DNA from 3 places in the Paenibacillus sp. OK076 genome. Region 3 is predicted to be linked to each of the others. Evidence: riboswitches for the same ligand, from Rfam matches in the RefSeq annotation. Region 3 holds a riboswitch; each other region holds the start of a gene.
What was found. A riboswitch is a leader RNA that binds a small molecule or an ion and turns the genes downstream of it on or off. The one in region 3 is predicted to bind thiamine pyrophosphate.

Region 1 (10,284 bases), on a different contig from region 3:
ATGAAACACCAATATGATTCCGGATGTTTGATGGTGATGGCGGATGAGCGAAACTGGTGCAAGCTTTGTTTTGAATATGATGGAAAAGCGGCTACCATTGTGTCGGTAGTAACGAAGGAAGGTTCATCCGACGATTGCAATTCGGTTGAAGTTCCCGTAACCAATCCTTATCTGCGCATACGTAAAGTGGAGGACTGCATTTCATTCTTTTATTCACCCGATGGGGTGGAGTGGAAATTAATTCGATATTTCGGCATGCCGATAGAGGGGGAGATTCGGGCTGGAGTTGTTGGACAGTCACCAGCCGGAACGGGATGCACCTGTCACTTTTTATCGATGAATGTTACCCGTCCGGACGTGACTGCACGCTTCTAAGCCCATCTCCCTGCCATTCGGCTGATCATTGGAGGGAGAGAAGCGGAATGGTAAAAGCTTTTATTTTGGATTTTGATGGACTGATTGTGGACACGGAGACACCTTGGTTCTATGCTTTTCGCGATATTTATAAAGAGCATGGACTTGAACTTGGCCTGGAGCTATGGTCGAAGAACGTAGGGACATCATTTGAAGAATTTCATCCTTTTCAATATCTGGAGCAAGCGCTGCAAAAACCGATCGATCACGATCATATCAAGTTGCTCTCTGAACAGAAATACGAAGCCTACCTTGGACAGGCAGCAATTCTTCCAGGCGTGCATGAGTTGCTCCAGTCTGCCCGTAAAAAAGGGATTGGGCTTGCCGTTGCTTCCAGCTCTACCCGGGATTGGGTTCATGGTTATTTGCGTACACTCGGCATTTTCGAACTATTCGATGTTATTCATACAGCTGAGGATGTGAAGCGGGTCAAACCGGACCCGGAATTGTATCTGCTTGCTCTGGAGAGTCTCGGGATCGGGGCATCCGAAGCGGTTGTGTTCGAGGACTCGCCGAATGGACTGAAGGCAGCCAAAGCCGCGGGAATTCGCTGTGTCATTGTGCCTAACGAGGTAACACGTAATTTGGAATTCTCGAAGTATGATCTGCGGTTAACCTCGCTGGCAGAGATTACGATGGAGATTCTTTAACCCTGGTATTGCTTGCGTAACTCAATAGGAGAGATCCCTTCATATTTTTTGAATACGGATCCAAAATAACTGGCGCTGTTGAAACCGACAGCCCGAGCAATCTCGTGGGCCGTTATTCCGGCGTCATGGACAAGCATTTCCTTCGCTTTCAATAACCGATATCGTGTCAGATAATCAAGCGGAGTCATTTGGAATTCCTTTTTGAATATCCGATTCAAATGCTGCTCGGTGACGTCCATTTGCTGAGCCAGCATGGAGAGCGAGATATCCTGATCATAATTTTGCTTGATAAAAGTAACTAGTCCGCCCAGCTTTAATCGGGCATCCGAGCGTTCATAAGTACCATAACGATCGCCATCAATCGTTAACCTGACCAGAAGCATGTACAGCAATGCGGATACGTGCCAGATCTGATCCTTGTGTCGGGACTGCAGCGCCAACGTTATTTCATGCAACAGGATATGAAGCATTCCATCCGGCTTGAAGGCGCGCAGCTCCCCGATCTGCAAGGTATGCAGAAACCGGGGCAATAAATAGCCATTAAAAGACAGACAATCGAACAACAATGAATCACTCAGATTGTCGTAACGATATGTCACCTCTGGAAACAGAATAAGAGCTGTTCCTTCCCGAATTGAAAACTCATGATTTTGGGCTGTGATTTTCCCTGTTCCCCCGATACACTGCACAATACTGTAATCCCGTGAATGACCGTTCCAATTCATTAATTCATCTACAGTCAGCTGATTTTGACCTGTAATCATAAGCGGCATATCGGTATCCAGTGAATTCCCCGTACTAGGTTTCGGCATCGTTGTGTTATTCCTCATTTCGTTAAAGGTCGTGTGCGTAAATGGCGAAGATACAGCGTTAAAAGAAACATGATTTGAATTATATTACATAAATGACATTAATTTAAACGGTCTATTCACTTCGATGAACCACTTATCGAAAACCTTTTAGGAACACGTATCATCATGTCGATGCTTTGCCATTATCAGACCATATAGTATACGCTATAATGGATACAGTGATTTAGGAAAGGGATGCAGTCATGAAGAAAGTCATCGTCGTAGGATCAGGAATTCTTGGGGCTTCCACAGCGTATCAATTGGCAAAAAGGGGTGCGGAAGTTCTTCTTATAGACCGGAAAGATCGAGGGCAGGCTACGGATGCTGCTGCCGGGATCATCTCTCCCTGGTTATCTCAGCGCCGTAATCAGGATTGGTATCAGCTTGCCAAGGCGGGTGCACGTTTTTATCCCGGGTTGATTGAAGAACTCAAGAGTGAAGGGGAAACGGAAACAGGTTACGCTCAAGTGGGTGCTCTTAGTATTCATACGGATGTGGACAAAATTAACAAGATGCAGGAGAGGGCACACCTTCGTAAAGAAGATGCACCGGAGATTGCCGATATTACCTGTCTAGATGCAAAAGAAACTCATGAGCGTTTTCCTCTTCTGGAGGAGAGCTTTCATTCAGTCTACATCAGCGGAGCCGCGCGTATTGACGGGCGTGCGCTGCGTGATGCGTTAATCCGATCGGCTCAACGAAATGGAGCGGTCCTGATTAATGGTGACGCGACACTTCAATATGAATCGGAACGAGTAACTGGAGTGGTTGTGGACGGTAAAGTCATATCGGCTGACGAGGTTATTGTGTGTGCTGGCGCTTGGGCTAATGAACTGTTGAAGCCCTTGGGCATTGATTTTAAGGTTCATTATCAGAAGGCACAAATTATGCACTTGCAGGTTCACGATCGAAAGGACACTGGGAACTGGCCTGTAGTCATGCCTCCTTCGGATCAATATTTGTTAGCCTTTGATCAACAGAAGATTGTGATCGGAGCGACTCACGAAAATGATATTGAAGGATACGATACAAGAGTAACCGCAGGCGGAATGCAGGAAATTTTGAATAAAGGATTGGAACTGGCTCCCGGTTTAGCTGATAGCACGTTTCAGGAAGTAAGAGTAGGATTTCGTCCATTTACACCAGGTTTTCTTCCGGTAATGGGTGCTGTCCCAGGTTGGAATGGCTTGATTACAGCCAACGGGCTTGGAGCTTCCGGTTTAACGATGGGGCCTTTTATTGGAAGTCAACTGGCCATGTTGGCTCTTGGTATGGAGTTAGATATCGATATTCAGCCATATGACCTTGGAAAAGCTATGGTTGATCAGAAATGATTAATCAGAAATGAGGTGAACTATGACATATTCACAGCGCTTATCTCACGGCTACTCCTCAGATATCATCTATCTGGAGCACCAGATTGCCATCGCCGAGGAGGAATTGGCAAAGGCCGAGGAAGAGCGGCGGGCATACGAATCGGATTTAAACAAGTTGAGGACGTCTCCGGCGTATCATTTAACTTCAACGACGAACGTCTCTAATGAGCAACAATGGGTGGATGAGTTAAACAGATTGCAAAGGATGATTAAGGATATCCGGACCCGACTTAAGAACTTGCAAGAAGATTTAGGGGAACTTGAAGATTAATAGGAATAGTTTGACATTTGGAAAAACACATGTTGTAATAAGCCTGAGCTATTTGCAGGGGGACTGTTCGCAGTTGAGAAGGTTAAAACCTGACCCTTTGAACCTGTTAGTTAATACTGACGTAGGGAGCAAATGACATGTACTCATGTTATTTTGCCCTTGCCGAAAATAGGTCAAGGGCTTTTTGGTCTGCATTTTGGGGGACAGAACGCGATAGCTGGGTGTGAAGCGGGGACATTATGATTTTAATAAAAGGAGCAATGATCATGTCATTTTCGAGAACGTTAAAAGATAAGTCCAGAATCGTATGGGAAGATGGATACAACCATCCTTTTTTACACGAAATGGGGAAAGGCACACTGGATCAGGAAGCGTTTAAGTTTTATCTTCTTCAGGACTATACCTATCTGATTGAATATGCGAAGATTTTTGCCATGGGTGCGGTGAAGGCGACAGATGAAAAACTGATGACGAACTTTACGGTGATTCAACACGCTATTCTGTACGAAGAAATGGATTTGCATCGAAATTATATGAAGGGATTTGGGATTACGCTGGATGAAAATCATACGGTCAAACCATCTCTGTACAACAAGGCGTATACGTCGAATATGATGAGTGTTGCACAAACAGGTGGTGTTGCCGAAATCATCGCCGTCATTTTCCCCTGTGCGTGGACGTATTACGACTATGCCACAAGATTAAAAGAACAATATCGAGATTCGTTAGAGGGCAATTTCTATCAGACGTGGATCGAAAATTATGCAAGTGATGAATTCCGCGACTCATTCGAATGGTTCTATGATACACTGGATGCATTATGTGAACATAAAACCGAGCAGGAACTGGAGGCCATTGAAGACATATTCAGAAGAAGTGTTGAATTTGAATATCTGTTCTGGGAAATGGCTTATAATCAGCAACTCTCGTACTTCTGATGAATGAAATCTCAAATCTATTACAACCAGAGACAAGGATGAACATACAGATGAACAATCATGGGGAACGCATCTATTTACGATTTTTGAACGTGGAGGACGCACCGACACTGCTGGATTTGCAGTTCCGTAACCGGGCTGTTTTCGAAGAGATATCGGCAAGTGAACGATCAGAGACATTCTATACACTGGAGGGCCAGTTAGCCCTTCTTGAAGGCTGGAACAAGGCGAGGGAAGAAGGGAAACGGTACTCTTTCGGGATCTTCCTGAACCATACGCATGAGCTTATTGGGGAGATCTCTCTGTTCGAACTTGAACTGGATTCCATCAGCAAATGGATTGTTGGTTATGTGCTTGATCAGGCCCAGAATGGTAAGGGATACATGAGTGAAGCTCTGCGGCTAGCACTTAATTTTGCCGTGAATGACGGGGGAATAAAACGAGTGGAGGCAGGTGCACTTCCCGACAATGCCGGATCAATTCGAGTGTTGCGTAAAGCGGGCTTCCAGGAAACGGACCGTCAGAATATTAAAATCAAGGGAATTTGGAAGGAACATGTGATGTTTGCAGTGGATTTGCAGTAGAGTGTTGAATATCGTAACGTGAACCGCCTAACTCATCCAGAGGGAACTTATGAATAAACGGAAACAAATGTTATTGGACTCAGCACTTGTGCTCTTTGAGAAACATGGAGTAACCAACACTTTCATAAAAATGATTCTAGACGAGTCAGGTGTGTCCAAAGGAACATTTTACAAATTCTTTGGTTCAAAGGATGATTGTATTCTTGCCATTCTGGAGCAGCGTGTACAGGAAGACATGATGATTCGCAAAGATTTGGAGAGCCAAAGCTATGCTTCCGATTTTGATCTACTGGTGGATCAGATTATGGTCCCGATGATGTTGCCAGAAACAAAGCTGGTTGTGGAGTTATTCTACGTTAGCGCGGAAGTTCTCACTTCAGTGGAGAGGCTACGGTTTATTTTATTATTTCATACACAAAAAAGCGGCAGATTGGACGTAAAACTTAGGGTCCTGATCTGCCGCTTTTGGTATACGATACAATAGGCTCTACATGATGTAATTCATGTAAATGCTGTTCTTAATTTGTATTCATCGAGACTTTTTGTCTTACAGGCTGCTTGGAGTCTTCCTCCGTTGCTTGTTTGGTACGTTTGATGAAGAAGGAAAGTAGCAATCCGACAACGGCAATGCCGATAATGACAACATAAGCATCATTAATTCCCTGGATCATGGATTCCATTCCCAACTGCTGCTGGGTTAAGCCTTTGGCTGCCCCCGTTGCCACCATATCCTGTACATGTGCCGTTGTGCGACTGGTCATTACACTTACAAGCAATGAAGTACCCACAGCGCCAGCTACCTGTCTGACGGTGTTGGATATTGCTGTACCGTGTGGCCCAAGTCTTGGAGGCAGTTGATTCAAACCTGCCGTTTGGATTGGCATCATCAGCAGGGCCATACCAATACGACGACCTGTTGACATTAATACAAGGTAGGTATAGCTGGTAGAATCGGTTAGATCAATGAAACCAATAGTGGTTACGATCGTGATAACCATCCCGATAATCGCCAGCCATTTTGCGCCAAACCGGTCAAACAATCTACCTGTTATTGGCATCAGGAAGCCCATGACAAGCGCCCCTGGAAGCAATAATAATCCGGACTCCAATGCCGTGTAACCCCGTGCATTTTGGAGGTACAAAGGAAGCAACATCATATCAGCATACATGATCATCGTGATCGCGATATTAATGATCGTGGTCAGAGAGAACATATTATACTTGAAAGCCCGCAGATCGAGCAGGGGATTTGCAGACGCGAGCTGTCTCCATGTGAACAGTCCAAGAGCAACAACTCCTGCTGCAAGGCATATGATGACTTCTGCGCTTGACCATCCCAGACTTCCCGCCCGGCTGAAGCCATACAGCAATGCGCCGAATCCAATCGTGGACAGCAGTACGCTGAGCGTATCGAATTTGAGTTTGACCCGTTCAGATACATTTTTGAGATATACAAACGCAAAACCAATAACAATAACGGTTAGTGGAATCATCCCGTAAAACATCGTTTGCCATGTGTAGTGCTCAAGAATATAACCAGCAAGGGTTGGCCCAATGGCCGGAGCGAAAATGATGGCAAAACCGACCATACCCATCGCGGCGCCCCTTTTCTCAGGAGAGAACAAGGTAAGAATGACATGCATCAACAATGGCATGATAATACCAGCACCGGCTGCTTGCACCATACGTCCTGTTAACAATGTACCGAAATTACTCGCAAGGGCAGATATAATCGTACCGATGAGGAAAATAAACATCGAAGCTTGAAATAATTGCCGTGTCGAAAAGCGTTGCATGAAATAGGCTGTGATGGGAATGAGGACTCCATTCACCAGCATATAGCCTGTCGTAAACCATTGGGCTGTTGCTGCTGAGATATTAAAATCACCCATCAGCTCCGGCGTTGCCACACTCATAACGGTTTGGTTCAATGTGGCAAGAAATGCACCCAAAATCATAACAAACAGTATGGGGCCCTTTTTTACATCATCTCTTTCTTTTAATCTAGCCTGACTCAATCCATTCCATCCTTTCAATCCACACGTGACTAAATTTACAACGTGTTGTATAGTTTACATTGTATCTATTGAATTATATACATATTCCCGCAGATTACAATTTACGATTTTGGGTATTTTCGTTGCTTATTTTACGAAATAATAAAATATGTCGTCTAATTCGGAAATAAACGACTGATCATTTAAAATTGTAATTTTCAAAATTTGAGGAGTGATTTTGCATGAAAAACGATAAGAAGTCTGCTACAGATCCTCGTATACTTCGTACAAGACAGTTGATTCGTGATGCTTTTGTAGATCTGTTGCAGGAAATGGACATCGAGAAATTGTCCGTCAATCGAATTGCAGAACGAGCGACGATCAATCGGGTGACCTTTTATCTGCATTATCGGGATATCACAGACATGATGGAGAAAATGGCGGATGAGATGATTGAGAACATTGAACGCATTGTGGAGGAACATGCTCCTCAATTTGAGGATGCTGCCAAAGACGATGGTTGGCCAGTGCTAGTGAAATTGCTTGAACACTTTGCTGACCATTCCAAATTCTATCGCGTCGTTCTCGCTTCCAGACGAACGCCTATTTTTACGGAGAGGCTGTTGAAATTGCTATCGAAACTCGTTTCGGCCAAGATCGAAAGCTTGGAGCTGGGGAACTCTCTTGCACAAGCGGGTATTCATAAGGAGATCGCCATCTGGTACAGTTCCTCAGCCCTGATTGGTACCATTGTATCCTGGCTTCGCAATGACATGCCTTATGCACCGCATTTTCTAGCTAAACAGTTCTCATTAATTCGTGCGTATTCTTACAATGATTTGATTTAACAAAAAAACATCCAGCTATAGTCAGGCTCAACTATACGCGGATGTCTTTTCAACAGATTATAAAAGGGCTATTCTACTGTCGGAGTTCGTAATATCATATACAGCCCGATGAGTGCTGCCAGAGCACCAAAAATGATTCCGGACAGTCCATTGTAAAAGGTAGGATCTCCTTTGTAGGAAAATGACATGATTGCAGTTTGTGTTAAAGAAAGTGAGATCAATGATGAGGAGAAGTTCGTCAGTTTGATGGCTTCGATGACCGGTTCATTATTTCGTCTCGCCATAATGGCGCCCCCAAGAGAAACGGCGATTTCAGTAAAAGTAACGGCAGCTATAATGAAGGCGACATAGTGAGGGTAATGCGTCCTACTGCCTGTAAAGAACAATAACTTGCTGCAATAGATGATGTAGACCACACTTGAAGCGAGTACAATATTGCCTATAAATCGGTATGCAGCGTATTGTTTCTTTAGAATATCCTCCGGGCTGGAATCAGTAAGATTCGAGTCCTCATGTGCTTTTGCTGCGTAATATTTGGCAACAGCGATGCCGATATTATAAAAGGCGTTAATGCATAAAAAGAAGGAGAGCGAGAAGATTCCCAAAAATATTTTTCCAACTGCGATAAGGGCATTGAGTGGAATAGATAATTTTGCAAAGTAGATAATGCGATTATTTTTAACTTTAAAGACAGATTCCCCTCTATTCACTGGACGTATCCAATTCACTGTATCCCTCCCGAACGAAACCCCGATGTGCAAAGAATGAGTCTAGTGTTCAAGCATACCATAGTAAACCATATGGTCCACGTATTAAGTTTAGACATGTTCATCCCTGACTGTATGTAATCCTGTATAAATGATGCTTTCATTTGCTTCTCATGTGGTTAAAAATGGATAAAAGATAGAAGCTCACATTAGAGGAGTTTGCGATGAAGACTCGAGGTGGTCTTCTTTTTGCGTTATTTCTCTGTTTTCGTTAGGAACGGAAAACTGCTGAGCGAGAAGCTGCTGCTCCTGAATGAGCAGATCGACTTTATGGTGAAGATGGTCCAATTGTTTGTTGTAATGCTTGTAGGTATAGAATCCAATTACAGCCTTAATCGCAAAGAAAATGAAAGCTGCCGCAATAATCAATATATAGTTAGAAGCAATATGCCTAATCCAGCTGTTGATTTCACTTATCACGTTTAACCTTCCTTTCGAAAGAAATGCAATAAATGCAAGAAATGCAGATTACTTCTATTCATTGCCTTTACTATAGAAAAGATTACGTGGAAAATGTTCTCAAATGCTTTCTTTCGCAAGCATGATTTACTCATGGCAACATTGTGTTTATTCCTCTTATTCAGTAGAATTATTTTTAATTAATATTTTCCAAAGGAGAGCAAATACGTGCTGGAACTCAGCTTTAACGACCCGGAAAAACTGGTAACTGTAACACATGCCCTGTCAACTCGTTCCCGGATTGACATTCTCCAGCTTTTAAATGCCAACAAATTAAACATTATCGAAATTGCAGAAGCACTTAACCTGCCGGTGTCAACGGTAGCCAACCATATTAAAGTGCTGGAGGCAGCGAATTTAATACATACGGAAATGCTCCCGGCCTCTCGCGGGGCCATGAAGGTTTGCAGCCGCAATTATGATGATATTCATATTGCCCTGGATCGGGTAAGATCCTTTCCCGCACGGGAGACGAATGTTTATGAAGTACAGATGCCGATAGGGCATTACAGCGACTGTGAAGTTGAGCCAACATGTGGCATGGCGAGTACGGAGGAAATGATTCTCAAGGAAGACGATCCGGCGAGCTTCTATCATCCCAAGCATATTGACGCTCAGATCATCTGGCTGGCAAAAGGTTATCTGGAATATTTGCTTCCTATGGATATTCCGCAAGGTGCAACGATTGAAGCTTTGGAATTATCCATGGAAATCTGCTCTGAAGTAGCGACCTATAACAATGATTGGCCCTCGGATATTTCCGTTTGGGTGAATGGCACTGAGATTGGGATGTGGACTAGTCCCGGAGATTTGGGCTACCGCCGTGGTAAACTGAATCCGGCTTGGTGGTCTGATGGTTCCACACAATATGGCATTCTCAAAAAATGGCGTGTGGACAGCAACAAGACCATGCTGGATCAGGAGAAAATCTCGGATGTGTCCCTGTCAGATCTTGATCTGGAGGATAAACCCAAGTTAAGATTACGCATTGGAATCCATCCGGATGCCAGACATCAGGGAGGCATGAATCTGTTTGGGCATGAGTTCGGAGATCATGAACAGAACATTATTATGCAGGTAAGGTATACGATGAATGCGGGTGATAAGCATCCGAGATATGCCAAATAAC
Region 2 (10,284 bases), 250 kb from region 3:
TCCCGTACCACCATCAATATCCGCGCAACACGGCGACCACTGCTCCCAAAAAGGAGAATGAGAACACTCAAGGTCTATCCTTTCATGAAATTTTGCAACAAAAAATGGCTAAAAAGAACGCTGCCCCTTCTATGCGATAAATGAAATGACGAGCGAATTGAGAATCGCTTACGTGGTTTGCACCGTTCCTCTGCGAAGTTGTGGATGAACGGCTATTCGCGTTTTCACGATAAATGTTGTTACCTCCGTATTTTAAATATGTACAGTCTATTGTCACATCCCTATAATGGGTTAAATATCTGCGGAACTTATATGAGATAGAATCCATTTCAGGGGGCAAGTATGATGATGACCATTGGCTGTTTTCACGCTCACTATTCCAATATTGCACTGATTGAAGAAGCACTCGCTCCTTATGAGGTTGAATTTGTACATTATGTCGATCCGGGTCTGGATCGCCTCAAACATGATGCTGATTTTACCGAGGCAGTTACGCATGAGAAAGTATCACAGACGCTGCAATGGATCGCCCAATGCCATGCAGATGCCATCCTCGTCACTTGTACCCTGTTTGCAGCCGTACTCGAGCAAGAGGCACAACATGTTCCCGTGCCCGTGATAGGAATTGATGATCCATTACTTCAGGAAATGCAGCAAAATTCTGGCGAGTACATCCTTGCGTTTACCAACCCCGCAACGATTGAAGGAACGATGGCGCGGGTGAATCAGGCTTTGCAGCAAGATGATGAAGATGAGCAGCGACACGAGGCCGTGACCGTAAAGACTGAAGCAGTATTGATCCCGGGCACATTCGAGTTAATTATGCGAGGCGATAAGGAAGGTTATCTTGCAGCAGTTAGCGGCGGTTTACAGCATCTTGCTGAGCAGTATCCGGATAGCACGCTAGTAGCCGCTCAACTGTCCATGGCTCCTGCAGCAGCACGGGTTACAGCAGATAAAGGCATGGCGATCTATAGCCCGCTGGCATCACTTGCGTCGTATTTGGAGAAGAAGTTGAGCTTGGCCAAAGTTAAGTGTTGAACTCATGAAGCAAAATAAAAAGACTCTCGAATGAGAGACTTTCGAATGGTATAATTATTTTGCACAGCCAATTTGTGGTGGGAAATAGGTTGCCTCCGGTGGGAGGTGATCCTATGAACTTCTCTTTCAACGACGTAATCGTGTTCGCAATGCTAATTATTGCGCTCCTGACATACATCGACCGTAAAAAGAAGTGACCCGCCACAGGTTGACGGCCTGACGGGTCACTTCGTCTGAACTATGCTGCACTTGGAGGAATACCTACCGCAAATGTTGTGCAGGAGTAGCCATTGGCCTGGCTACTCTTATTTGTTTTTCACTTATATTCATTTTATTAAACATCTGGGAGACAATCAACCTATAACTGATAAAATATGTTGTGTCGTTATCCTTGTCCTTCGAAGTTAAGCGTGCGCACCACATACCAAGTAAGAGGCCGCTCTTCTCATCAATCACGGAGAGGAACGGCTTTTCACCATGTCAGGCCGCCCAGATTGCGCTGTAACGGCGCTTAGGAGCGTGTCCGGTATTCCTCAGCCTTTTCCTGCATACCCGCTGCCACGGCCTCATTCTCGGACAAACCTTTGTCTGCGGCAAAAGCACGAATATCCTGCGTAATGCGCATGCTGCAGAACTTCGGCCCGCACATGGAGCAGAAATGGGCTTCTTTTGCCCCTTCGGCCGGCAACGTCTCATCGTGGTAGGACAGCGCACGCTCAGGGTCCAGCGACAGGTTGAACTGATCCCTCCAGCGGAACTCAAAGCGTGCTTTGGACAGCGCATCGTCCCGCCGCTGGGCACGCGGGTGACCTTTCGCCAGATCAGCGGCATGCGCAGCGATCTTGTAGGCGATAACCCCTTCCCGCACATCATCCTTATTAGGCAGGCCCAGATGTTCTTTTGGCGTAACATAACAGAGCATCGACGTACCGAACCAGCCGATCATCGCTGCCCCAATGGCCGAGGTAATATGGTCATATCCTGGTGCAATATCGGTCGTCAGCGGTCCCAGCGTATAGAACGGCGCCTCCTTGCAAATCTCCATTTGCAGATCGACATTCTCCTTGATCTTGTGCATCGGCACATGTCCCGGACCTTCAATCATCACCTGCACATCATGCTTCCAGGCGATTTGTGTTAGTTCACCAAGCGTCGCCAGTTCCGCCATCTGGGCTTCATCATTGGCATCGTAGATGCTTCCTGGGCGCAGTCCGTCTCCGAGAGAGAAGGCCACGTCATACCTTTTCATAATCTCGCAGATGTCTTCAAAATGGGTATACAAAAAATTTTCCTCATGATGCGCAAGACACCATGCTGCCATGATGGACCCGCCCCGTGACACAATGCCCGTCATGCGTTTGGCGGTCATCGGAATATATCTCAGCAGCACGCCTGCATGGATCGTAAAGTAGTCCACACCCTGCTCTGCCTGCTCTATGAGCGTGTCACGATACAACTCCCAGGTCAGTGCTTCGGCTTCTCCATTGACCTTCTCCAGCGCCTGATAGAGCGGAACTGTTCCAATGGGTACAGGTGAATTGCGGATGATCCATTCACGGGTTGTATGAATGTCCTTGCCTGTGGAAAGATCCATCACCGTATCCGATCCCCAGCGTACGGCCCAAGTCATCTTTTCTACCTCTTCCTCGATGGAGGAGGATACCGCAGAGTTCCCGATGTTAGCATTGATCTTCACATGAAAATGACGCCCGATCAGCATCGGCTCACTCTCCGGGTGATTGATGTTCGCCGGCAGGATGGCCCTGCCACTCGCCAGCTCCTGCCGCACAAATTCCGGCTCCACACCCTCACGGATGGCAGCGTACTCCATCTCCGGTGTGATCATTCCCTGCCGTGCATAATGCATCTGGGTCACGCAGCGCCCTGCCTGTCCCCGTAACGGTTTACCACGCAAGCCTGGATACTTCTCGGCTCCAGTTCGCTTCCCTCCGGGTTTCAATCCGTTATCCTCCGGTTTTACCGTTCGTCCCTGGTAGGCTTCAACATCTTCACGCTCCGTAATCCAGCGGGTGCGCAGCGCTGGCAGCCCTGCCCGGATATCGGCATGAAATCCGGGATCAGTCATCGGCCCGCTCGTATCGTAGACACGCAGCGGTTCGTTATGCTCCACTCCTTGGGGAGTATTCGTGTCATGAAGGGCAATTTCACGCTCCGGTACTGCAATGTCCGGTCGTGAGCCCTGAATGTACACTTTGCGGCTGCCCGGGAAGGGCTTAACCCGTCCGGCCGCACCTGCACTCTTTTCCAACACCTGATCCTGCTCGTCTTGTCCCAGCGTTCTGTTCTCTGTACTCATCGCTCTTGTCTCCTCCTCATTGGTGATTGCCTGGATTGAAATGCTTGCGCACGAGTCCAAACCATCCACAACATAGAAAAAGGAAGAGCGATCATACCACACAAAATAGGGACATACAGTTCAAGTAATACAGACAGTCGAGGAAAAAAAATCCATATCACCGCTTCGCCAATAGCTCCCAGCTCTTTATCCAAAAGCAGCTCTGACAACGGCTTCCGCCTGTTTACTGTATAAAAAAAGCCGGTTCCCAAGGGAACCGGCTTATGTCCATCACCAATAACGCAACTCATTCAGGCTCCATAACGGAGTCCATCCATAGGTCACATTATATGGTGTTCGTGGTCGTATCGCCGATTACTTCCCTACGCTGGTATGATCCAGATCAGGTGCAAAGGGTCCGGAATCTCATGCGATTCCGTCTCAGTCCGGACAATTCGGACTCCCCCAGTAACGTTAACAAGTTGCAGCATCTCAGCCGCAGATTCATATTCAATTATGCTGACCCTGTTGGGCCGTCCATTACAGAGTAGCGCAACCGGATCATAAAAACAACCTTTAAATTCCAGAACATAAAATCAGGATAACATCAGTCCCATCTGTGTAGCAGCTTCCTTCAGCACAGGTGCGTATTCATGCAACGTCTCCTGCGAAAGGCGACTAACAGGCCCGGATACCGACAGAGCAGCAGCGATGTTGCCTTTCCGATCCATGATGGGTACAGATACAGCGGCGGCTCCTGGTTCACGCTCCTCATAACTTGTGGCGTAGCCGTATTCCAGAATGTCTTTCATTTGCGCCAAATATACTTTGGGATCGATAAATACGGGCCATTCCGGTCCATTCATCAGATCTTCGCGGTCCTCTTCGGTGGCAAAAGCCATCAGCACTTTGCTGGATGCTCCCACGGATAACGGAAGTCTGACGCCTACCGGAGCTACACGGCGAATCGCCTGATCACTCTGCACGGCCTGAATTCGAATCCGCTCACTGCCATCACGCAGATATAAACTCACGGTTTCGCCCAGTCGATCTCTGAGCCGCTCCATCGCAGGAAGGAGTAAAATGGCTGGATCATCGCTGCGAGACATATGGGCAGACAGCTCCCAGATGCGTATGCCCAGCCGATACTTCTCGGTGGCTGCATCCCGGATCACGAACCCCTTGTCCTCCAAAGTAGCCATCAGACGATGGACTGTACTTTTGTGCAGACCGATCTGGCTGGCAATTTCCGTGAGTCCCAGATCACTGCGGGTTGTAAAACACAATAATATATCCAGCGCCCGTTCTACAGCCCGGACGGTTAACTTTCGGTCTTCCATGGCAAGTTGCCCTCCTCATGTTTCATCACATGAAACTTGGTTACATAAATTATATGAGAAACGGTCTCATCTGTAAACCAAAAAGAGCCATTTGGAATAGGAATAATTGTAAATATTTTCTTTTTATAAATTAAAATCCCCTGCTATTTGCACCCTAAGGAAATGTTAACCAGATATCTTCAGAACTATATAACAATTGCGTAACAAATGGCCTCAATCAATTGACTTTGACTATATTGGAACATACGATAAAGATATATTAAATTAAGATTTTGCTTCCTATGTAGTCAGAAAAATCATTTATCCGCTCTGTTCGTCTCGTTGTTATCTTCATTTGATTTTTAAAGGAGGGGCAATCATGTATCCGACATCCCAGAGCGAAGCCCCGCTGCAAACGAAAGTGTCAGATCTGCCTTCTTCGTTATCACCGAGGCTGATCCGGTTCAAACATATTGTCGTGGCGTTGTTGCTCTCCGTTGTATTTTTTCTGCTCTTTTGTTTCATCGCACTGCACGGTTATATTGCTTGGGTATTATCCAATCCAACTGTAGCGCCTGTATTCTCCAATCCCATGCAGGCCAAGAACATGAAGTATCAAGACATCACATTCCCTGCGGCAGACGGCAGTCGAACGATGCAGGGTTGGTATATTCCGGCTGATGATAATGCAAACAAAACCATCATATTCAGCCATGGATATGGTGCGAATCGTGAAGAGACCTGGGTACCGATGTATGACCTGGCCCATTATGCACACCAACTCGGCTTCAATGTGGTAATGTTCGATTACGGTTTCGCTTCACAGGTCAACAAAGCTGTCGCCACAGGCGGCAAAGCCGAGTCCCAGCAGCTGCTTGGTGCAATCCAGTTTGCGAAGCAGCGCGGAGCTCAGGAGCTTGTCGTATGGGGTTTCTCCATGGGTGCAGGTACAGCTCTGCAGACTGGGCTTATTACCAAAGATGTGGATGCCATGATTCTGGACAGCACATTCCTGCTTGAGCCGGATACGCTGTATCACAACATCCATAATCAGATTGATCTTCCGCGTCAGCCTACGCTGGAAATTATGAACCTGCTGTTCCCGATTCTGAACGGGACTGGATTGCAGCAGATTCCGTATCAAGAAGTGAAAAAAGAAGATTATCCTTTCCCGATTTTCTTTATCCATGGTACCGAGGATGAGAAAGCTCCTTACCCGATTGCGGAACTGCTTGCCGGCAACCAGACCAATCCGAATTCCGATGAATGGATTGTGGACGGTGCGCATCATGAGCTGATCTTCCGGGAGCATCCGAAGGAATATCTGCGCCGTGTCTCCACATTCCTGAGTCATGTGACCAAGACGAGCAGCGATGATGTGGACAATACCAATACCGGAGAATCGTGAAAACCCGGTAATTCAAGAGCCCCTATGGGGCTCTTTTTTTGTGTACACATAGGACAAGGTACCTGGAGAATATACTTTTGGGACGTAATTAAAGACAGCTCCAGCTTGTACATTGCCAAATTGAACGAACGGGAGAATCAAATTTAATTTCTGCTGCTGGATCTGAATTTCAATTCACTTGAATGGAGGTTTACCGCATATGAATTGGTATGGATATGGGCATCTGCTGCCTCTGAGGGTACTCGAAGAAGTCCGTTTCTGGAAAGAGCAAGAGAAGGAACATACGATTGTCATTCGCGCCTTGGTTCCTGATCTTGAACCCTTTTATGTCAAATGGCTTGCGGAATGGGAAGCGATCTTTGAGAATAGCGAACGAGTCGCGAATCAGCTGTTGAAGCAAATACTGCCGGGAACCCAGCCACCTGCTCCTTACATCATCCGCTGTATTGAACAGCTCGTGGCTGAGACCTGCACACAATCGCGTGAGTTCATTAGACAGCTGTACGTCCTGCTGGAGCAAAGTACTGCTGTTCAGCAAGTGCCAATTGCCAAAGTGGTTATTCTGCATTTCATTCGCGAATCCGAGTATTTCCTGGGGGTACTTGAAACGCTGAAACAATCTGGAGCTTTGCGGGATTTGGAGTCTGATTCATCGTTTTCACTGAATGATATTCTTCAAACCTCGGGACAACCGGCTGATGCCAACGTAGTGACTTCAATGCCCATGTCTGAACAGCCCTATCGTGAAGCTGTAGAAGAATCATCCAATGCTGCGGGAAAAGCCAACAACCCTACTCCAGCGGTACAGACACAATATTCGGCGGCTGTACCGTCCCCCAATGCAAGTACAGAGGGCACAACCAACTCTACAGCAGTGCCGGTCAAAGAGAAACCTGTACCTATTGGTGGACACACACTGCCACCCCTACCCTACGCCTACAATGCGCTGGAACCATATATTGACGAGATGACGATGCGCATACACCATGACAAACACCATCAATCCTACGTAGACGGACTGAACACCGCGGAGAAAAAGCTGGCAGAATCGCGGAAAAAGAATAATTTTGAACTCGTCAAACATTGGGAACGCGAACTCGCATTTAATGGTGCAGGCCATTACCTGCATACGATCTTCTGGACGATCATGAACCCCAAAGGCGGAGGCAAGCCTTCCGGTATGCTCGCAGAGCAAATCAAGCGGGATTTTGGCAGCTATGAAGCGTTCAAGAATCAATTCACTGAAGCCGCCAACAAAGTGGAGGGCAGCGGCTGGGCCATGCTGGTCTGGAGCCCGCGGGCGCATAGATTGGAAATTTTGCAGGCGGAGAAACATCAGAACTTATCTCAGTCCGACATCGTGCCTCTCCTGCCGCTTGATGTATGGGAACATGCCTACTATCTGAAACACCAGAATGAACGCAAAAAATATATCGAGGACTGGTGGAAGGTTGTGTACTGGCCAGCTGTGGCGGAACGTTATGAAACTGCGCGCAAGCTGTTATGGCCGCCTTATTAGAATTCTCGGGCTAAGCATAGCATCGGGGCGTACTCTGGAGCGCATTGAATCCATGGTGCTATATGTTGATGTAAAAAAAGAGATATCTCCAGCCAAATGACTGAAAGATATCTCTTTGAGTTTGAATACAACTATTTACTTGCGGATAGAAGCTGCCTCAATCGCTTCATAAGCCCAATGTGTGGCAGGTACATCCGACCAATGTCCTGACGCATTCGTTTCAGCTTGAAGACCGATCAGCTTATTCAGCATTGTAACAGCTTCAGCGCGGGTTATCGGCTGACTTGGACGGAACATTCCATCCTTGTATCCGGTAACTACTCCCGCCGAACTTAATTGTTCTACTGCTTGTTGCGCCCAATGCTCGTTCATATCGGTAAATGCTGTCGGCGCAGTAGTCATCTGAGCAGATGTTAATAACGGCTGTAACACGACAGCCATTTCTGCGCGGGTAATCGCTTGATCCGGCTTAAAGCTGCCATCTGTATAGCCTTGAACAGAACCGGATTGGGCTGCTGCTGATATAGATACCTGTGCCCAGTGGCTGGATGTAACATCTGTAAATTCATGACTTCCCTCAAGAGTAGATGTTCCCAGAATACGCGTGATTAATGTTGCCATTTCCGCACGAGTTACATTACGCTCTGGTCGGAAACTTCCATCCGTGTACCCCTGAATATAAGGTTGTGCTTTCAGTGTGTTGTCTGTCCAGTCTTTGACCCTAACAATGGAGAATGTACTGAATTTGTTTACTTCAATCTCGACGCCTTGCTGATTATCACCGTTTAGGGTAACCCGTTTGCCGTGTACAAGCTCCTTCGTTCCATCACTATGCTCAATATATACACCTAGCTCCTCAGACTTCACACCTGCAACCTGATTAGCATCTAAAGGCAATATGAGCGTAACAGGTCTGCTCTGAAGATTCGTTTCGATCATCATTGGACGTCCAATGATCTGGATATCCGTTGTACCTACAGATTGGATGATCGACTCATTCGCCTGTGCTCTCGTTTGGATCTCTAAACGTTGGGATTCCTTCTTCACCGGTACAAGACGGAAATAAATATCATCTGTGCGTCCGTTCAAGGAACTCGCCGGAATGATAATCTTTACATTAGGATTGGAAATAACCAGATTCACTCCTTGCTCAGCCAGCATTACTGACGATTGTGGAGAGAGCTTCAGATCCCACTGTGATACTTCATCTTTTGCGTCTGGAATCAAGACAACCGCTGTATGGGAGCCTGTCTGTTTCAACTGGTCTATAATGGTTTGCGTTTTGCTCTGATCAAGAAGAAGTTCATCCTTAACCGTACCATCTGTTCCTCGAGTACGATTAATCTTCAAGGAAGCGATCGTTGAAGCTTGATCCCCATTCGCCACATCCACTTTGATTACTTCTTTCTGTGGAGCTTGTGGAGTTGTTGGCGTTACAGGAGTTGGAGTAATAACTCCCCCACCTCCCCCATTACCTGGCGTTTCTGGATTGGATGGAGTTATGTTAATCTTCACTGAATTAGAAATTCCATATTCGGATACGCCATCTTCATATACAGCTCTAACAGCGAAAATATATTTTTCGCCTTCTCTAAGATCATTAATTTCCCAACTGCTATTCAAAATATTAGAAGTAACAAGTACCCATTGTGAAGGGTCTACTGGTGCTGATGAACCTTCGTACATATAGACCGAAGCTAATCCGTTCAAGATTGGATCCCAAGTTAACACAACCTTTTTCTCACCTTTTGTTGCCACTACATGCTGTGGTACAGGAAAGTTCGGGTCTGGGTCTGGATTTGGATTAGATCCACCACCATTATTATTCTCCTCTTGCGGGATCACCACGTTAGATGCAACATAATCTGAATTTTCTTCATCGGAAGCATATGATCTAACTGCAAACACATAAGATTCACCATTCGTCAGCCCACCGATATGTCCATCGATGTAACTGTCCGTCACATTTGTCCACAGATCCGGATCCTTTGGTGCCTCCGTACCTTGGTACATATACACGCGATATTCTAATTCTGGCTCTGTAGTCCATTCAATGGCAGCCTGACCATCACCAGGTGTAGCCACTACGTTTTGTGGAAGAGGCGTTAAGTTTGCAAGTGTTTCATATCCCCGACCTCCCATGTCCCAGAGCTGACCATTCGTATCTTCTACCGCCAGGAACATTCGGTACAAAGTGTTCTCTTCCAGTCCTGTAAACAAGAACGATCTTACTTCATTAGCTTCTAGATCAACATAAGATAGATTAGCTAGGGCATGTAATTTAGTATCTTCATTCGACTGCCCCTCAATTTCTTCATCAAACACTTGATTGTCAAAATAAAATCTACCAGCTTCATTAAGCTTCACTATAACTTTAGATGTGGACTGAGTAATTGTTCCGCTTGTAGGATATGGATACAAATAATCTATTGTCCGATCAGGCAGTGGTGGAGTCGGCGCAGTCATAAGCTTGGATGAACGCAAGATCGGGTACCCATCATTGATCCTGTTACGAGTTGTCCAAACTCCATCGAAATCCCATCCATTGAAATTAGATTGTTGTTTCATCTGCTCAGTAGTAAGACCCATTGCATAATTAGAACCATTCTGCTGGTTCGTACTGCTCTTGGCTAAATCATAGTAGTTATTAGTAAAGATAACTTGATTCTCTGGATCATTCAGATTACCAATGACTGACCCT
Region 3 (10,284 bases):
GACGGACCGGGAGATGAGCGATATTGTGCAGCTTGAAATTACGCTGCGTACCCATCGTACAGCTACCGTGTTTCGTTTTCTGGACCCCGTCTGGACCAGAGTGAGAGAACTGCTGCAAGAAGGCAAGGAGCAGGGCGTGTTTCAGATTGAGTCCGTATCTTATGCGATGCTTCAGGTCATGGGTGTGGCTTTGGCACACAAACGGGCCAAGAATTCACGATTTAGCTTTGACTATCAGGACATGAACACAGATGAGCTGGCCGAGCAGACCATTGAATTCGTACTACGAGGATTGGGAGTGAATAGCGATGAACGAAACCATTGAATTGATGATGAAGCACCGCTCTGTGCGGAAATTCAAGTCAGACCCGGTAAGTGAGGAACAGCTGGCAGCCATCGTGGCGGCCGGGCAGATGGCTTCCTCTTCAAGTAGTGTACAGGCCTATACTGTAATTGCTGTTACCGAACAGGAGCAGAAGGCCAAATTGGCTGAATTGGCAGGCAATCAGTCTTACGTGAACGAATGCCCTGTGTTTCTCGTATGGTGTGCTGATCTATATCGGTTAAGTGATGCTGCCAAGCGTCATTTGCCTGAAAAGGAATCCTATGAGGACTCCACTGAAAACTTTATGGTGGCGACAATCGATGTAGCACTCGCATCGCAAAATGCTGCACTTGCAGCAGAGTCACTGGGTTTCGGAATTGTATATATTGGTGGGCTGCGCAATCGCATTGAGGAAGTTAGCGAAGTATTGGGCTTGCCTGAGGGAGTATATCCAGTATATGGAATGTGTATTGGTGTTGCTGATCAGGAGACGGGTATTCGTCCGCGTCTACCGCTGGATGCGGTCTTACACCATGGCCGCTATAACGCCGAGCAGACCCTCAAAGGCGTCGAGAGCTATGACGAAACGACTGCTGCATACATGAAGGAGCGCACCCAAGGGGAACGCTCTACGCCGTGGTCCGAAATGATGGCGAAACGTCTCACAGAGCCGGTACGTCTACAGATGAAGCCATTCCTCGAAGGCAAAGGATTCTTGAAACGTTAAGCGTAAATACAAAAGAAGTCAGTTCGGCGGATGCCAACTGACTTCTTTTTTGTATACTATACTGTACCCATTTAGTTGAGGAATCAGCACAAGACTGGACGCCAACTCGTCTCTAAGGGAGACCGTAGAAGCGTTTCGTATTCTGATAAAAGAGACGCGCAGCCCGCTCCGTTCCCATACCGGTCACTTCACTCCAAGCTTGAATGACCTGTCTCGTCATGGCAGGGTGCGTCATTCTTCCCTGGAAAGGTCCCTCGAAGGGCCAAGGCCCATCGGTCTCTGCCATAACCTGCTCGGAAGGATACTGGCGAGCTAATTCGCGAATTTCCTCTTCGTATATGATATCAGGTGTGAATGAGACGAAATATCCGTTGTCAGCCATTCGCTGGACGGTCCGCTTGGAACCCTTGAACCAGTGAAAATGAGCCCGGCGATGATGATATTGCTCCAGCAGATCACAGGCGATATCGGCATCCTCGTATACAGCGTGCAGTATAATCGGTTTACCGTGTCGCTTGGCTAGCTGGATAAATCGCTCCAACAGATCGATATAGCCGCGCTGATCAAAGCATTGTCCTAATTGTTCGGCTTCCTGTCGGTTGTAATAAGGCAATCCAACTTCCCCAATCGCTGTGGCTTGTTCCATATGCTTTTCGATCCAGTCGAAGAACAGATCCTGCTCTGCCAGGGACGGCAGGGGCTGCTCCGGATGGAAGCCAAAGGCCGGATATACGGTACGGGGGTATTGTGAAGCGAGTTCCAGGTTGGTCTGGGCAGATGCCAGATTCATGGAAACGGCGATGACGGCCTCAACCTGTTGGGACGGGAAGGAATGCAGCATCTCACGTTGTTCTTCAGGTGTATATTTGTCCAGGTGAAGATGGGCATCGATCAAGGGTGCAAAAGCGGTTGATTGCATGGCTGGACCCCTCCTTTTTATCTTTTACCAATGATACGCAGAGTAGTTAATCTTAGATCACCCATTTTAGGAAAATAATAACTTAAAAACCCGCACTATTTAGATAGGCGGGTTTTCTGCTGTTCTTCTCTCATCCACTGGGAAATCTGCCGTTTCCGTTCAAGAAAAGCAGACTCCTCCGTAATCGCTTCCCGACGTGGACGATCAAAGGGAACATCGACCTCGTGAAGTACAGTCGCAGGCCGATTCGACAGGACGTAGATACGGTCAGCGAGCAGCAGTGCTTCCTCGATATTATGCGTAATGAACAGCACCGAGCGGCGGTTTTGTTCCCAGATATCGAGCAGCCAGCGCTGCATATCGCTGCGGGTCAGTGCATCCAGCGCACTGAAAGGCTCGTCCAGCAGCATCAGCTCCTGCGGACTGAGTAGGGCGCGCAGAAAGGCAACCCGCTGCTGCATACCGCCCGATAACATATGCGGATAGGCTTGTTCGAACCCGGCCAGTCCGACACTGCCCAGCCACTTTCGGGCATCTGCAAGCGCCTCAGCCCGGGGGGGTGCATCCGCAGACACTTCACCTGCAAGCAGCACATTGTCCTCAATGGTACGCCATGGGAAGAGGGCAGGCTGCTGCGGCATATAGCTAATCTTGCCGCGTTGCCCGGTAACATTCTGACCATTCATCAGGATTTGTCCCTCCTGTGGTTTCAGCAGGCCGCCGATGATGTGAAACAGGGTGCTTTTGCCGCAGCCGGAAGGGCCGACGATGGCTACGAATTCTCCTTGTTCCACGGTCAGGGACAGGCCATCCAGAACAGGCAATGTGCTGCGTCGCTCGCGGAACGAAGCATGCACGTTCAGAACTTCGAGCGCTGGTGATGATTGATGTGCAGGTAAGGCCACGTTTTCTTGCTCGGGACCTCCGCTGCTCGTTGGAAGGGTTGCACCTTCATCCGGCTCAGCAGCTACCCGCTCGTTGTGTTCGGGTGTCATCTTGTCATCACTTCCTAACCTTTATAGGGTGCATATATTTCAAAGTTATCGCTTTTGTGGTCGCCAGCGTACGAGCAGCTTCTCCAGTAGCGCAATGAGCAGGAAGAGCAGCAGGCTCAGTGCTACAATAATCATGATTGCCACGAAAAGACGATCCGTCCGATAGGCTGATTTTTGCAGCATCATATAATAACCGATCCCCTTATCTGCACCGATCCATTCGGCGATAATCGCACCCATGACGCTGTACGTAGCGGCGATTTTAATCCCCGAGAATACCGAGGGCAATGCATGTGGAAGTTCGAGCTTCCAGAAGATTTGGCCGCGTTTTGCACCAGCCATGCGCATATAGTTCATCATCGCTGCATCGGTGCGGGTCAACCCGTCCATAGCAGCTACAGCCACCGGGAAGAAGCAGACCAGGATGATAGTAATCAATTTGGGCAGCAGCCCAAATCCGAACCAGATTAACAGGAGCGGCGCGAGCGCGATGGTCGGAATATTTTGACTAAGGATAAGTAATGGATAGAGTGCAGATTTCAAAAATGGAATCAAATGCAGCACCATCGCAATCAGTAATCCCACGAGCGTACCTGCTGCGAACCCAATCAATGTCAGCTGGATTGTTGCCCATGCATGCATGCCAAGTCGATCTGCTTGGGACGCTGCTTCATGGGCGATGTCCGAAGGCGCAGGCAGCATCCATTTCTCAATATGGAACAGGGAGACAGCTCCCTGCCATATCGCTATAAAGAGAATAACCGCCACAAAGGGCGGCCATACGCTTTTCCAATAGGCATGCATTAGCGATATTTCTCCGTCAGGGTGTCCATGCTGAAGCCGCTTGGGCTATGGGCGATCTTGATCTGTGAGATGATGCTTGGACTGCCGGCTTCCACGAGAACTTCGTGCATTTTGCGGACAACCTCCAGCAGTTCCTCCAGTTCACCCTCCATCGTGGTATCCAGTGCATTAACCTGATATTTCAAGCCGGACTGCTGAATCACTTCAATGGCACGATCAACATAAGGATAGGAATTTTCGCCATTTGGCGTTTTAGGAATGACTTGAATGCTAAGTAGTGTGCTTGCCATGAAAGATCACTTTTCCTTTCGAGTTAAATTGCATGAGTTAAACCAGCTTTACACTTGACCACTCCGATTGCAGTACCCTCTTCCGATCGCTGTTATCCCCGAATTTTTTTGATTTCATTTTCCGCAAGGGGAAAATCCGGGGATAAAGGCGACCACTTCGTTTCTTCAGATGGGTTCTGCACTCTTCGTTCTGGTGTAAAAAAAAGTTAAACTTAAAAAATTTTTATTGGGGTAAGAACTCGTTTGTATACGCTTTGGATACATCTACCTGCTCATCGAGCAGTTTTTTGCTAAACATCCAATCTGTATAGTTCTGCCATACTTCCTGCTTCTGCTCACCCCAGCGCGGTGCGTCATCCTGATATTTCGGACTCAGCCACTTCTGGCTTGCGAGTACGAGGTCCTTATCCAGATCCGGTACGGCCTTGATCAGAATGTTCGCAGCGTCTTCGGGATGATCAATCGCATATTGATATCCTTCGGAAGTGGCTTTCAGGAATGCTTTGACCAGCTCGGGATCGTTCTGAATCGTCTTTTCATTGGTAACGAGTACAGGAGTGTAGTAGTCCAGTGCCTCGGAATAATCCTTCACATATAACATGTCGATCGGTTCGCCGCGCAGTTCGGCTTCAATACCCGTCCACGCGTAGAAAATCCAGGCAAAGTCGATATCACGTTTCACAGCGGTGAAAAAGTCGGCGTCACCCATGTTAATGTTTTTCACTTTGGATACATCGGCGCCTTCACCTTCCATAATGGATTGCATCACGGCTTCTTCGACTGGGGAACCCCAGCCGCCATAGGTTTTGCCTTCAAAATCTTTGGGAGACTTGATGTTTCGATCCACCGGAGCGGCAAATCCGGACGTGTTATGCTGAATAACCGCAGCGATGGACACGAGTGGTACGCCTTGTGTGCGGGCCTGAGTCACGCTCTCCTGATAACTTACGCCAAAAGGCACTTCATTTGATGCAACCATCGTATCTGCGCCACCGGCACCTGGTTGTACAATCTCTACGTTCAAGCCTTCGGCCTTGTAAAAACCTTGATCTACGGCCGCATACAGGCCGGTATGATTCGTATTTGGTGTCCAGTCCAGCACTACTTTAATGTCCTTGAGGGCTGCGTTGTCACCTTCATTGCTGTTTTCGGTATTGCTGCTGCCAGTTTCTCCTGAAGGTGCAGCTTCTTTGCCGCCACATGCGGCCACAGCCACTAGTAGTACGCATAAGAGCATTAGGCCCATCATTTTACGCCATCTCATCTTCATTTCTCTCCTTCATGTTGTCCGGCCAGTGGCACGGGGTACTCCTTGGCTTCATATCCAAGCATCTTGCATAAATCGACAGATTTATACCAGCTATGATCCGGATGACGTCATTTTTTTTAGCTCTCTGGCTATATAAAAGAACATTAAAAAAGCGCCCCGTTAATCCGGGACGCGTGCAGGCGTTAGAGATGTGGCACTCAGCAAAGAGGCTGGGCCAATTCGATATACTCCGATTCCTACGCTGGCATGATCCAGATCAGGTCTAAGGGTCAGTATCTTGGTGGGATACACTCTCAGTCGGCCTATTCCGACTCCCCTGGGAAACTATGAAGTTACGGGCATTACTATGTGTAATTATAGGCCAGAGGCCTATGCATGTCCAGTCAGGAACTGGATGGGGACACGTATGAAGTTATCAAACAGGCCGTTATACATATGTATAACGGCCTGTTAAGATGTGTGATTTTCAACAATTATCGTGGCGAATCATATAAGGAAATCTGACTGAGTGCAAAAGCATCGGATTTCGGGTCATAGCCTACCTGTTTCTGAGTGGCTTCCAGATTCAACCGTTTAAACCTATTATTCGATATCCCATGCAGTATGGTGAAGGGCTCCAGCTCTGTAGCTGTAATTGCTTTGAACATCAAATTACACAAGTCAGCCGGACTAATATACGCGCTCATATCCCTTGCCTCCAGCACGGGTCCATCCGGTTGAAAATCATCATATGCACCGATACGTATTGCAACACTTTGTAAACCTTCGGTATACGCAAAATAGGAAGCAAGCGATTCTCCAAAACATTTGCTAACCCCGTACAAATTCCGTGGGCGTGTCGGCATGTCTGGATAGACCTGAGCATCAATGGGATACCCCTCGATCGTCTGTGCACTGCTTGCCAGAATGACTCTTTGCACACCTTGGTCCTTGGCTGCACGGAATACATTAAATGTACCTTTGATATTGATGTCCAACAACGATTCATAGAATCCGGCATGCGGGGAAGGATCTCCCGCCAGATGTACAACCACATCCATGCCTTCGCAAGCGTGCTGACAGGCTTCGGGATCTGTCACATCCAGTGTCATGATCTCATGGTCTGTCCCTTGATACGTATGCAGTCTGTCGATATTCAAATCTGTTAGTCGCAGGTGAAATGCTTCTGACAAGTGTTGGGACACGTCACGTCCAATTTTTCCGGCTGCACCGGTAATTAAAATGTTCATAAAAATCAGCTCCAATTTTTAGCGCTGGAAGAACTCAATCCATTCCTTTTCAGGTCCATAGATGAAGAAATAACGGTAACCGTTAGGCAGTGTAATCATCTCTCCATCAATAAACTCGGCCTCGGTTTCTTTAATGCGGTTATACTCGGCCTCAAGGTCATCGACATGGATGGCAAAGTGGTGCACCGTACCTTCGGAAGGCAGCTTGTCGCTGTATCCCTGAATCAACTCAATCTCGGTCTCATCGCTTCCGTTGAAGCCGAGAAAGGCGAGCTGAATGACACCGTTGGTATGGGTTACCCGGTCTTTCAATTCAAGACCAACAATCTCCGTGTAGAAACGCAGCGTGGTCTCCAGATCGCGAACGGCAATGCCGACGTGGTCAATGCGCTTTTGAAAACTCATAATCAAAAATCCTCCTTTAAATATGCAGTGGATCTTTTCTACCATTTTAAGGGATATCATAGGGCTGTACTACGGGGTTGTCAAATCCGATTTTTAATTTGGGAAAATTATAATTGTTCACAGAATGTTCACTTATGAGGAAGGCTTCATCATCTCTATAATTACGAAGGTAAACAGAGAGGATGAGAGATTTGCCAACGACGAAGAAAGAACAGATTGTTTTTGGAATGATGATGTGCACAGGAATGGTCATCGTCATGATGACTTTCAATTTATGGCACAATGGGTTATTGAGCAAGATGTCCGCGCTAGATATACTGCTTCAATTCATATTGTGTTTTATTATTGCGTTTCTGGTGGAGTTCTTCATTGTTGGACCTGTAGCGAGAAAAATTGCATTTTCCTTACCTTTTGACAAATCCAATAAAATTTTGGGCGTGCTCGCTATGTCATTTTTCATGGTCATTGGGATGGTTCTGATCATGTCCTTGTACGGAATGATTTCCGCTTATCTTGCGAATCAGTTAAATGGAGCCTCCGTACTAAGTACGTATCTTCATACGATTGCTCGTAATTTCAGTCTGGCGCTTCCTTACCAAATTATTATTCTGGGACCACTCGTTCGATATGTATTCGGTAAATTCATTAAGGATAAGGGGAGTGTAGTCCCTTCAACCTAAATAACGTTAGTTCCGATTTAGAGCACCTGAAAGTATTTCCTGGGCAATCTTGTGCAAATAAATAGATCGTATGATCACCTTCAATGAAAGGTGATCTGAGGCAAAGGTAGGACACTTTCTACCATGATTACAGCGCTAACGAATCGAGAACATCTTATTAGGCCGGTTTTTAAGGAATGAAAAATCTAACGAATCTCAGCGGCGTTATTATGCTAAGAAACTGCAACGAGACCTTGATTTGGAGCTAATTATCTAGAATAACGTCTCTAGGATTCGTTAGATTTCAAACATGCAGAAATGGAGATGAATAGCGTGTACCAGGTTCGTTAGAACAGAATAACGCTACAACAAAATGTCCACCGCCAATTCATGGCGGTGGACATCTCAATCTCTATAATAGGTATTCTATTTCTGATTCTAATTCTCAGGTCTGCCTCGACACATAACTGTTAAGTCACTGTATCGACCACATGTTTGTTCTGCCATTGATACGCAATCACGCTGATCATCAGCAGACCAACTGCTAAAATGGCAAGCATCCATGCGGACTGGTTAACCTCCAGATGGTCCAGACTCCAGCCTGTAACCAAAGGCAGAATGGCACCACCAACCCCACCTGACGCAATCAGGATGCTGGGCGTTGATTCTTCTGTTCCAGGCAGCATTTTGCTGGCGAAGACGAGGGCAATGGAGAATACACCAGATAATGCGAGCCCGAGCAACAGAATGATCAGAAATGCCGACCAGATCTGGTTGGTAAAAGGAAAGATCATCAGCAGCACAACTGCTGCAAGGCAACTGTACAGAACGTAGACGCGATATTGGAATTTCTCCGCAATATATCCGGCAAACAGTCGTCCAACGGACATGGCGATCCAGAAGCAGGTAACACTAAGTGCAGCACCTGCTTCCTTCATGTTCATTTTCTCAATCAGAATGGCTGGCATGAAGTTGGCAAGGCTCATTTCAGTGCCGACATAGAGAAAGAAAAATAAAACAAATAAAGACAGAAGAGCCAAATTACGGCCGTGATAGGTTGAGCGAGTTGGTTTAATGTCTTCAGGATTCGATCCTTGAGGCAATTCAGCAGCTTGAGTGTGTACAGAAGTCTGGTCTGAGCTGCGTCGACTCAGCTCGTTGTCCAGCTCACCGAATGAACTTTTGGCCCAGAAGATAAAAGTCATCGCTGCACAGACGGCAACCACGAGGAACGACATGCGCCAGTACCCGGCAGAAATCAGACCGCTGGCAATGAGCGGCATGACCATGGCGCCGATACCAAATAACACTTCAAGTCGGCTCATGGCAACCGCCGTGTTATCTTTAATTGCTGCAATGATAATTGTACCGATGACAGCTTCTATCATACCGAATCCGAATCCGGCTGCAGGTGCAATGACGAACATCCAGCCCCAAGGAGGCAGCAGCATATAGGATAACTCTGCAATGCAGAGCAACGCTGCGGCAATTAATAGACCGCCTCGTTTCCCGAAGCGTTTATTCAACCACGGAGATAACAATACACCACCCAGGAACCCGGCAAATTGGGCAAATATCAGTGTGCCTCCCTGACTATAATCCTTGCCATAATGTTCAAGAGCAACGGGTAGGATGGAGCCGAGAACCACATGGGCAAGTCCGATGAGGAAATAGGACAAGCATCCAATCCAAAGCAATTTTTTCATGAAGAAAAACTCCTTCTAGATATTATGTTATGTAGTAAGTCTGCCATTCAGGAGTATTTCCTAAAAACAAACAATCTCTATCATAACAGGACATGTAAGGGTATGCACGGATAACTTGCAATGGAGGCTAAAGTTCGTATATACTGAAAAACAACAATTACAGATCGGACCATGCCGTTGAAGAGCATCCAACTCGGAGGCGTTTTCGCCAGGGGAGCGAACCATTCCCCAAGTTAACCGGAACCGCCCGTTATCGCGGACCAAGAGGCTGAACCAGAATATTCTGGTTCAGCAAGTTGGGTGGCACCGCGAGCAGAGCGCTCCTCGTCCCAAGGGATGAGGGCGCTCTTTGTATTTTTACAGCCAAAGGAGACGGTGACCATGTTGGAAATGAAGTGGATTCGGGAACATGCAGAAGAGGTGCAAGCTGCGGCAGTTGGCAAGAGAATGAATATCAGTATTCGCGAATTGTTGGAACGGGACGAAGAGCGCAGAGCTCTTTTACTGGAAACGGAAGAAGGGCGTAGAGTACGTAATTCGTTATCTGCGGATATCGGCAGACTGATGCAAGCTGGTGAGCGTGAGCAAGCCGAGGGTTTAAGAGGACAGGTGAAACAGCTGAATGATCAGTTGGCGCATGTTGAAGCCAAGCTTGCCGTTGTGCAGGAGGAAGTGACAAGGCTGCAATGGTTGGTACCCAATGTTGTATCGCCGGATACGCCATTGGGCGTATCGGATGAGGACAATGTGGAGGTGAGACGTGTGGGTGAGCTGCCGGTATTCGATTATGAGGCCAAGGATCACGTGGAACTCGGTGAACGGCATGATCTAATCGACATCCCACGTGGGGTGAAAATCGGCGGAACACGAAGCTATGTGCTCAAAGGAGCAGGGCTGCTCCTGCACCGGGCTGTACAGCAACTTGCGCTTGATCTGCTGCTGAAGCATGGATTTA

Region 1: it holds a riboswitch for thiamine pyrophosphate, as region 3 does, so the genes downstream of both, tenA (thiaminase II) here and BMY78_RS25375 (ABC transporter substrate-binding protein) in region 3, are expected to answer to the same signal.
Region 2: it holds a riboswitch for thiamine pyrophosphate, as region 3 does, so the genes downstream of both, thiC (phosphomethylpyrimidine synthase ThiC) here and BMY78_RS25375 (ABC transporter substrate-binding protein) in region 3, are expected to answer to the same signal.

What each region holds. Positions count from the first base shown of each region.
Region 1 is NZ_FOCH01000001.1:2,196,752-2,207,035, forward strand. It holds gene BMY78_RS09875 (DUF1349 domain-containing protein) at 1-375, shown strand, start outside; gene BMY78_RS09880 (HAD family hydrolase) at 423-1,064, shown strand; gene BMY78_RS09885 (AraC family transcriptional regulator) at 1,061-1,876, opposite strand; gene BMY78_RS09890 (NAD(P)/FAD-dependent oxidoreductase) at 2,119-3,249, shown strand; gene BMY78_RS09895 (hypothetical protein) at 3,272-3,562, shown strand; TPP riboswitch at 3,609-3,707, shown strand; gene tenA (thiaminase II) at 3,829-4,500, shown strand; gene BMY78_RS09905 (GNAT family N-acetyltransferase) at 4,551-5,084, shown strand; gene BMY78_RS09910 (TetR/AcrR family transcriptional regulator) at 5,134-5,568, shown strand; gene BMY78_RS09915 (DHA2 family efflux MFS transporter permease subunit) at 5,603-7,042, opposite strand; gene BMY78_RS09920 (TetR/AcrR family transcriptional regulator) at 7,324-7,929, shown strand; gene BMY78_RS09925 (hypothetical protein) at 7,998-8,657, opposite strand; gene BMY78_RS09930 (hypothetical protein) at 8,841-9,116, opposite strand; gene BMY78_RS09935 (ArsR/SmtB family transcription factor) at 9,324-10,283, shown strand.
Region 2 is NZ_FOCH01000004.1:364,237-374,520, reverse strand. It holds gene BMY78_RS32990 (hypothetical protein) at 1-140, shown strand, start outside; gene BMY78_RS26475 (aspartate/glutamate racemase family protein) at 343-1,041, shown strand; gene thiC (phosphomethylpyrimidine synthase ThiC) at 1,553-3,358, opposite strand; TPP riboswitch at 3,701-3,814, opposite strand; gene BMY78_RS26460 (IclR family transcriptional regulator) at 3,934-4,677, opposite strand; gene BMY78_RS26455 (alpha/beta hydrolase) at 5,036-6,064, shown strand; gene BMY78_RS26450 (Fe-Mn family superoxide dismutase) at 6,264-7,583, shown strand; gene BMY78_RS26445 (S-layer homology domain-containing protein) at 7,719-10,284, opposite strand, start outside.
Region 3 is NZ_FOCH01000004.1:116,993-127,276, forward strand. It holds gene BMY78_RS25345 (TetR family transcriptional regulator) at 1-325, shown strand, start outside; gene nfsA (oxygen-insensitive NADPH nitroreductase) at 309-1,052, shown strand; gene BMY78_RS25355 (TatD family hydrolase) at 1,165-1,971, opposite strand; gene BMY78_RS25360 (ABC transporter ATP-binding protein) at 2,067-2,966, opposite strand; gene BMY78_RS25365 (ABC transporter permease) at 3,012-3,770, opposite strand; gene BMY78_RS25370 (thiamine-binding protein) at 3,770-4,060, opposite strand; gene BMY78_RS25375 (ABC transporter substrate-binding protein) at 4,284-5,324, opposite strand; TPP riboswitch at 5,546-5,658, opposite strand; gene BMY78_RS25380 (NAD-dependent epimerase/dehydratase family protein) at 5,804-6,559, opposite strand; gene BMY78_RS25385 (VOC family protein) at 6,578-6,964, opposite strand; gene BMY78_RS25390 (DUF2798 domain-containing protein) at 7,156-7,644, shown strand; gene BMY78_RS25395 (MFS transporter) at 8,094-9,329, opposite strand; gene serS (serine--tRNA ligase) at 9,711-10,284, shown strand, end outside.